Regions from separate parts of the Romboutsia sp. 1001713B170131_170501_G6 genome, predicted to be linked through region 2. Evidence: riboswitches for the same ligand, from Rfam matches in the RefSeq annotation. Region 2 holds a riboswitch; the other holds the start of a gene.
What was found. A riboswitch is a leader RNA that binds a small molecule or an ion and turns the genes downstream of it on or off. The one in region 2 is predicted to bind glycine.

Region 1 (3,783 bases), 200 kb from region 2:
TATAACATCTTTTACTGGTATTATTCTTACACTTTCACCTGGACGAGCTAATTCTATATCTATAGACTTTATATGTTCGTCTCCACCAATTTCTTTAAGCATATCTTCTTTATTGATGTATAGTGTAGCATCCTTAACTTCAGTTACTTCACCAAACTGAATATCTCTTATAAAGATTTTACCTAACTCAAGACGCATACTTGCACCCCCTAATTATCTAAGTTTTAAAAACTAAAATTTATATTCCTCAACTAACTTAACATCTAATTTTTAATAAGTATTAAGTTAGTTGTAAATAACTATTTTATATAAATATTAAAGGTATTTCTTTATCATTTCTTCTATATTAATTTTAGTTGCATCATCCTTTGTAACTTCATCTATTTTTTTACCATCTTTGTATATAGCTATTGTTGGAAGTCCTAGTACCTTTTCTTTTATAGCTAATCTTCTAGCTTTTGTTGTATCTAACTTACAGAATTTAAAATGATCTTTATAATTACTTTCTAGTTCTTCAACCTCTGGAAGAAGTGCTTTGCAGGGTTCACATCCTTCACTCCAAAAATCTACAACAACTATACCTTCATGTTTTAAAACTTCTTCTTCAAATGTATTTTTATCTAAAATTATCATTCAAACTTCCCCCTTTATATTTAAATAGTTAATTTTGCTAAATTCCATTCTTTACTTTCTATATATTTTTCAGCACTTATTGTAGCTATAGCTCCATCATTAGTAGCTGTTACTACCTGTCTTAAAGCTTTAACTCTACAATCTCCTGCTGCAAATACCCCTTCTATATTAGTTCTCATATCTTCATCTGTTATTATATAGCCACTTTGGTCTATATCTATTTTATCTCTAAATATTTCTGTTTCTGGTTTTAGTCCTATGAATACAAATACACCCATTGTTCCATCTTCTTCATCTGCTTCATATTCACTTAACTCACCTGTTAGAATATTTTCAAATACAACTTTTTCTAATATCCCATCACCATGTAATTCTTTTACAGTTGTATTATGCATAAATTCTATATTAGGAGTATTTTTTGCTTTTTCTGCTATTGATTTAGCACAAGTTAATTTCTCATTTCTATTAACTATAGTTACCTTTCTGGCAAACTTTGTTAAAAACATACCTTCTTCAACTGCGCTATTTCCTCCACCTATTGCAAATACTTCTAAATCTGTAAAGAAATCTCCATCACATGTTGCACAATATGATACTCCTTTACCTGTTAATTCTTTTTCTCCTTTAACTCCAAGCTTTCTAGGTGTAGAACCTGTTGCAATTATTACAGCCTTTCCTCTATATTCACATTTTTCACCTTTTAATACTTTTATCTCAGACTCTAAATCTACATCTATTATGTTATCTTTCTTCATTTCTGCTCCAAAGCTTTTACATTGTTCAACCATTCTTGCTATTAACTTAGGTCCACTAGCATTTTCTATTGAACCTGGATAATTAGCAACATCATGAGTTGTTACTATTTGCCCTCCAGTTTTTCCTTTTTCAAGTATAAGAGTTTTTAACTTTGCTCTTGCACCATAAAGTCCTGCCGAAAGCCCTGCAGGCCCTGAACCTATTATTATTAAATCATATATATCTCCCATAAATTCCTCCTTTATAGTTATTTTTTTAACATTTCTATAAATAGATATTTTATTATTTTGATACATACAAACATTATTTTTAATTTCTATAATATATATTGAATTCTTTCTAATGTATTACTTAAAATATCTAAGTCTATAACTCTAAAGTCATCCATTACATTATCTGTCCAATTAGGTGTTTGTTTATTATTTTGAAATTTATTAGAAATGTATATTGCTTCTTCAATTAATAGTACTGAATTTGTATCTAACTTGTTTGATTTTTTTAATATTATACTTCTGTATGGAGTTTCATTTGGCTTTATACTGGAATAAATTGGATGTGATAAAAGTTTGTAACCTTTGTGAATTAGATTTCTGCTTTCTTTTAAAACTTCTAAATATGTGTCCTTTATATATTTTACATCTTTATGCTTTATTTTGTTTTTGACAATAGGATTATTGGTTATTATTATTATAAAAATCCTCCCCTTTTTAAATCTATTTAATAAAAAACAGAGAAAACAAATCCCATTTGTTTTCTCTGTTGATATAATCTTCAGAGTTCCATCTGAATATAGTATTTTTACCTGAGAATTTCATTTGATTAAATTGGGATTTAATCAAACTTGTACCTTCGGTCACTTCTTTTTTAGAAGTAGTCTCCTATATCCTTCAACCGGACTATTTAATTTTTTTATACTTTCTAAGTTAAGTATAGAAACTTTCAATTTAAATTTCAATATAATTTTCTATAAATATTGCTACATATTTTTACAATTTATATATATTACAAAGCTTTATCATCTATACTATCTAAATAATTTTTAATAACATCTATAACACTTTCTACACATCCATCTTCAAATGGAGATTTTAAATCACCTATTTTTACTATTTCTAAAAATGACTTTGTTCCTCCAACTCTACATATGTCTAGATAATTTTCCCATCCGTTAATTCTATCTACCCTCATTTTTTTCCAAAACTGTAATGCACATATTTGGGCTAGTGTATAATCTATATAATAAAATGGATTTTTAAATATATGCCCTTGCTTAAACCACCAAGTTCCCTTTTCTAAGAAATCATTATCTTCAAATGTTCTATGTGGTAAATATTTTTTCTCTAATTCTCTCCAAATATTTTTTCTTTCTTCTTTAGTCATATTAGGCTTTTCATATATATGGTGTTGGAATTCATCTACTACTATTCCATATGGTATAAACTTAATAGCTGATGATAAATGAGTAAATTTATATTTTTCTGTATCTTCTTTGAAGAATAGTTCCATCCAAGGCCAAGTTATAAATTCCATACTCATAGAGTGTATTTCACAACTTTCATAAGTTGGGAAATTTATTTCTGGCATTTCAATCCAAGTTGACATATAAAGCTGAAAAGCATGACCTGCTTCATGAGTTAATACGTCTATATCATCTAATGTTTGATTAAAGTTAGAGAATATAAAAGGTGATTTGTAATTTGGTATATATGTACAGTATCCTCCTGCTGCCTTTCCTTTTTTAGTCACTAAGTCCATAAGTTCATTCTCTAGCATGAAATCAAAGAATTCTTTAGTTTCATTTGATAATTCAGAGTACATTTTTCTTCCATTTTCTATTATGTACTCATCACTTCCCTTAGGTGTAGCATTTCCACTTAAAAACTCTAGATTCTCATCTACATATGTAAGCATATCTACTCCTATTCTTTTTGCCTGTCTTTCGTAAAGACTATTTGCAACAGGAACTATATAATCTAAAACTTGTTTTCTAAAGTTTTTAACCATGTCTTTATTGTAATCAGTTCTCATCATTCTTATATATCCTAATTCTACAAAGTTGTCAAAACCAAGTTTTATAGCCATATTATTTCTTACTTTAACTAATTTATCAAATACTTCATCAAATTCGTTTTCTTTTTCTTCAAAGTAATTGTAATATGCCTTAGATGCCTTTATCCTCATATCTCTATCTTCACTTGACATAAATTTTAAAAGTCCAGATAGATTTCTTTCTTTTCCTTCAAAATGAATTTTAGCTGATGCTAATAGTTTAGTATACTTAGAGCAAAGCTTATTTTCTTCTTGAAGATCTTTTATTATTTCACTACTAAAAGACTTTAAATTAAAGCTTGCTATATTTATAAACTGTCTTCCAAAATCTTTTTGAATATTTTC
Region 2 (3,783 bases):
GTTTTTAGATACTAACTGTAAACTTTATAAATTCAAATCTGGATATTTTAAAACATACTTTACTCTCACTTCAAATTGTGTAAGGCTCGCAGATACTATAATTTGCTCTATAGGTTTAGATTTAATAGAAATAAATGGTATAATAACACCTGGTATTTATTATAATTATTTATATAATTTATTTAAAAGAAAAAATACTATAGTTGTAAAAAAACAACTTTATATGAAACAATCTTCTATATAAATTGGAGGTAATAGCTTGAATAATGAAACAATAGAGTTAATGAGTGTTTTAAAAAATATAAAAGATGAAAGTTGCTTAGATGAATATCTAGTAGATATCTATGATAAATATAAAGGCTTAGAATTTAAAACATTTTTTGAAGATATTTTAAAACATAAACAAATTACTAAAAGTGAGCTTATAAAAAATGCTTGTATAGATAGAACTTATGGATATCAAATTTTAAATGGAAGCAAAAAGCCTAGTCGCGATAAAGTTATAAAACTTTGTATAGGAGCAAATCTAGATATTAAAGAAACTAATAAAGCCTTAAGACTTGCCGATTGCGGTGAACTATATTCTAAAAATTTAAGAGATGCTGTGATTATATTTGGTGTAAACAAAGGAATTGGTATTCTAAAATTAGATGAACTCTTATACGATAGGAATTTGGCTTGCTTAGATGATTAAGATTTAAAAAGGTAATAAATTTATGTTGTTACATACTTATTACCTTTTTTTATATTTAAAATTAAATTGTATTTTTAATTATTTAAACTCATTTTTATTTACATTAGCTTCTTCTTTTATTTCACTACGCATATTATTAAGAGATTCTTCTCTTCTTTTATTTTTTTCCTCTAATTTTTTTCTTTCGTTAGGATTATCTACTTTTTCAATCATATCATTTGTTAATCTAATATTTTGGAGAGTATGATTTATATTACATTGTATTTTCTCAACATTGTCTCTTCTATCATCTGGATTTGGTTTCATTTTATATCTCCTTTTAATTAATTTTCATTAATTATATTGTTCAATAAATATATTTTTATTCTAGTTTGCTTAAGGCAAAAATATATATTATAGAAATTTTATTAAGGCTTTAAATATCTAGTTTATGTAGATAAAATCCTTAATTTTGATTTTTTAATTTGACATTTCTTACTTTTTTTTGTACTATTATAAAAAATGCAATAACAAATCAATACCCGATTGAAGCTTTATAGAAGAGTTGTCATTTAGGCACACCGAAGGAGTCGCACTCTCAGGTACTTTTATAAGTAGGACTGTAAAGCTTAGGGAACTCTGGAGAGACCTATATAGGCGCCGAAGGGGCAAGGCAATTTTGCTCAATCTCTCAGGCAAAAGGACAGGGATTATGTGCTATACTTACTTTTTGTATAGTTTTATAGTTGTAGTTTATCCAGAGCTAAGTCTTAAGACTTGGCTTTTTTTATTCAAGCAATTATTATTCTTATTATTTAGAAAATTAAAAATTTCTAAATATCTTATCTTCCTGTCAATTAATTCATTTTCCTTTATTGATTTATTAAGGCATAAAATTCACTTCGCTTAAAAAGTAAGCGAATATATAAGGAGTGTATTTTTATGAATTTAATTGATGTTTTATCTCAAATCAACTCATTTATATGGGGGCCACCTTTACTAATACTATTAGTTGGTACTGGTATATTATTTACTTTTAAACTTAGATTTTTACAAATAACTAAATTGCCTACTGCTTTAAAATTAATATTTAAATCAGAAAATAGTGGTAGTGGTGATATTTCAAGCTTTAGTGCTTTATGTACTGCTCTTGCTGCTACAGTTGGTACTGGAAATATAGTTGGTGTTGCTACTGCTATAAAAATAGGAGGTCCTGGTGCATTATTTTGGATGTGGGTTGCAGCATTTTTTGGAATGGCTACTAAATATGCTGAAGGAGTGCTTGCTATAAAGTATAGAACTAAAAATGAAAAAGGCGAAATTTCTGGTGGTCCTATGTACTATATAGTAAATGGTATGGGATCTAAGTATAAACCTCTTGCTATTTTCTTTGCTATAAGTGGTATTTTAGTTGCTCTTTTAGGTATAGGTACATTTACTCAAGTTAATTCTATAACTGATTCTATTAATGGAAGTTTTGGAATTAATCCTAAAATAACTGGAATTATATTAACATTAATTGTAGCCTTAGTTATATTTGGAGGTATTAAAAATATTTCAAAAGTAGCATCTACAGTAGTTCCATTTATGTCTTTTGTATATATACTAATGTGCTTTTTAATTATTTTAGGCTCATTTAATAAAATACCATCTACATTTATCTTAATACTAAAAAGTGCTTTTACGCCTATCTCTTCTGTAGGTGGATTTATGGGAGCTAGTGTTTCTATGGCTATTAGAAATGGTATTGCTCGTGGTGTATTTTCTAATGAATCTGGACTTGGTAGTGCTCCAATTGCAGCAGCTGCTGCTAAAACTAACCACCCAGCTGAACAAGGTCTTATATCTATGACTGGGACATTTATAGATAGTCTGATAATCTGTTATCTTACTGGATTTTCTCTTATATTGTCTGGTGTATGGAAAGGAGATTTAAATGGCGCTCTTATGACTCAAAGTGCATTTGAAAGTGTTCTTCCACATATTGGACCTTTATTTTTAACTATTAGTTTAAGTTTATTTGCTTTTACTACTATACTTGGTTGGTGTTATTATGGAGAAAGATGTTTTGAATTTTTATTTGGTATTAAGTTTATAAATGCTTACAGAGTTGTCTTTGTTTTAATGATACTTATTGGATCATTTTTAAAACTAGAAATGGTTTGGATAATTGCAGATATTGTTAATGCTCTTATGGCTATACCTAACCTTATAGCTCTAATTTATCTTACTCCTGTAGTTATAGCTGAAACTAATATCTATATGAATTATTTAAAATTAAAAAAAGAAGATTCTTATGCCATTAATATATAAATAAATTATATTAATAACTTATATTTTAAATATAAAACCTGTATCAATAAACAATGATACAGGTTTTATACTATTATTATATATGAGCTTATATTATACATTCTATAAGCTCATCTTTATTCACTCTATAGAAATACTTATTTATATCAATGTTTTCTAATATATTTAATATATCTTCTTTATTATATCTACATCCACATAGTAAATTTGATATATCCTCTATTTCGCCTTCTCCAAAAAAGTCTCCATTTATTTTACATTCTTTTATTATACCTTTATCTACATTAATCCTAAACTCTACTTTCCCACCATCTAATCTTTTTCCTTTAACAATCTCAAATTTAGGAGATTTTCCGTAGTTCCATTCCCAAGTTTCAAATTTTTCTTTAGCTATTTCTTCTACTCTTTTTATATCTTCTTTTGTTAAATTATAAACTCCACTAGATTCTTTAAGTAAGCTCTCTAGCATTATATATTTAAACTTTATACTATCCATATCTTCACTTAAATAATTTTTAAGATTTACAACTCTATCTTTAACTGATTTTATCCCTTTAGATATTATCTTATCCTCAGCTACAGTTATACTTCTTACCATCTCTTCTATATTAGTATCAAATAATATAGAACCGTGATGTAATTTGCATCCATTTTTAACACATTGTGCATTACCAGAAAATTTTTTACCATCTACTAATAAATCATTTCTGCTATTAAAGTATGCGTCTATTCCCTGTTTTTTTAGTGCATTAATAATTGGTGTGGTAAATGTTTTAAAGTCTATCCCATTTCCATTG

Region 1: linked by a shared signal. The riboswitch ahead of I4U89_RS15965 (GrdX family protein) and the one ahead of I4U89_RS02190 (alanine/glycine:cation symporter family protein) in region 2 are both predicted to bind glycine.

The regions. Positions count from the first base shown of each region.
Region 1 is NZ_JADPFC010000001.1:247,470-251,252, reverse strand. Features, by position in the region: gene I4U89_RS01245 (glycine/sarcosine/betaine reductase component B subunit) at 1-198, opposite strand, end outside; gene trxA (thioredoxin TrxA) at 316-633, opposite strand; gene trxB (thioredoxin-disulfide reductase) at 654-1,619, opposite strand; gene I4U89_RS15965 (GrdX family protein) at 1,706-2,071, opposite strand; glycine riboswitch at 2,170-2,280, opposite strand; gene I4U89_RS01225 (M3 family oligoendopeptidase) at 2,392-3,783, opposite strand, start outside.
Region 2 is NZ_JADPFC010000001.1:446,675-450,457, reverse strand. Features, by position in the region: gene I4U89_RS02200 (XRE family transcriptional regulator) at 260-694, shown strand; gene tlp (small acid-soluble spore protein Tlp) at 773-1,000, opposite strand; glycine riboswitch at 1,303-1,390, shown strand; gene I4U89_RS02190 (alanine/glycine:cation symporter family protein) at 1,616-2,986, shown strand; gene I4U89_RS02185 (lipoate--protein ligase) at 3,075-3,783, opposite strand, start outside.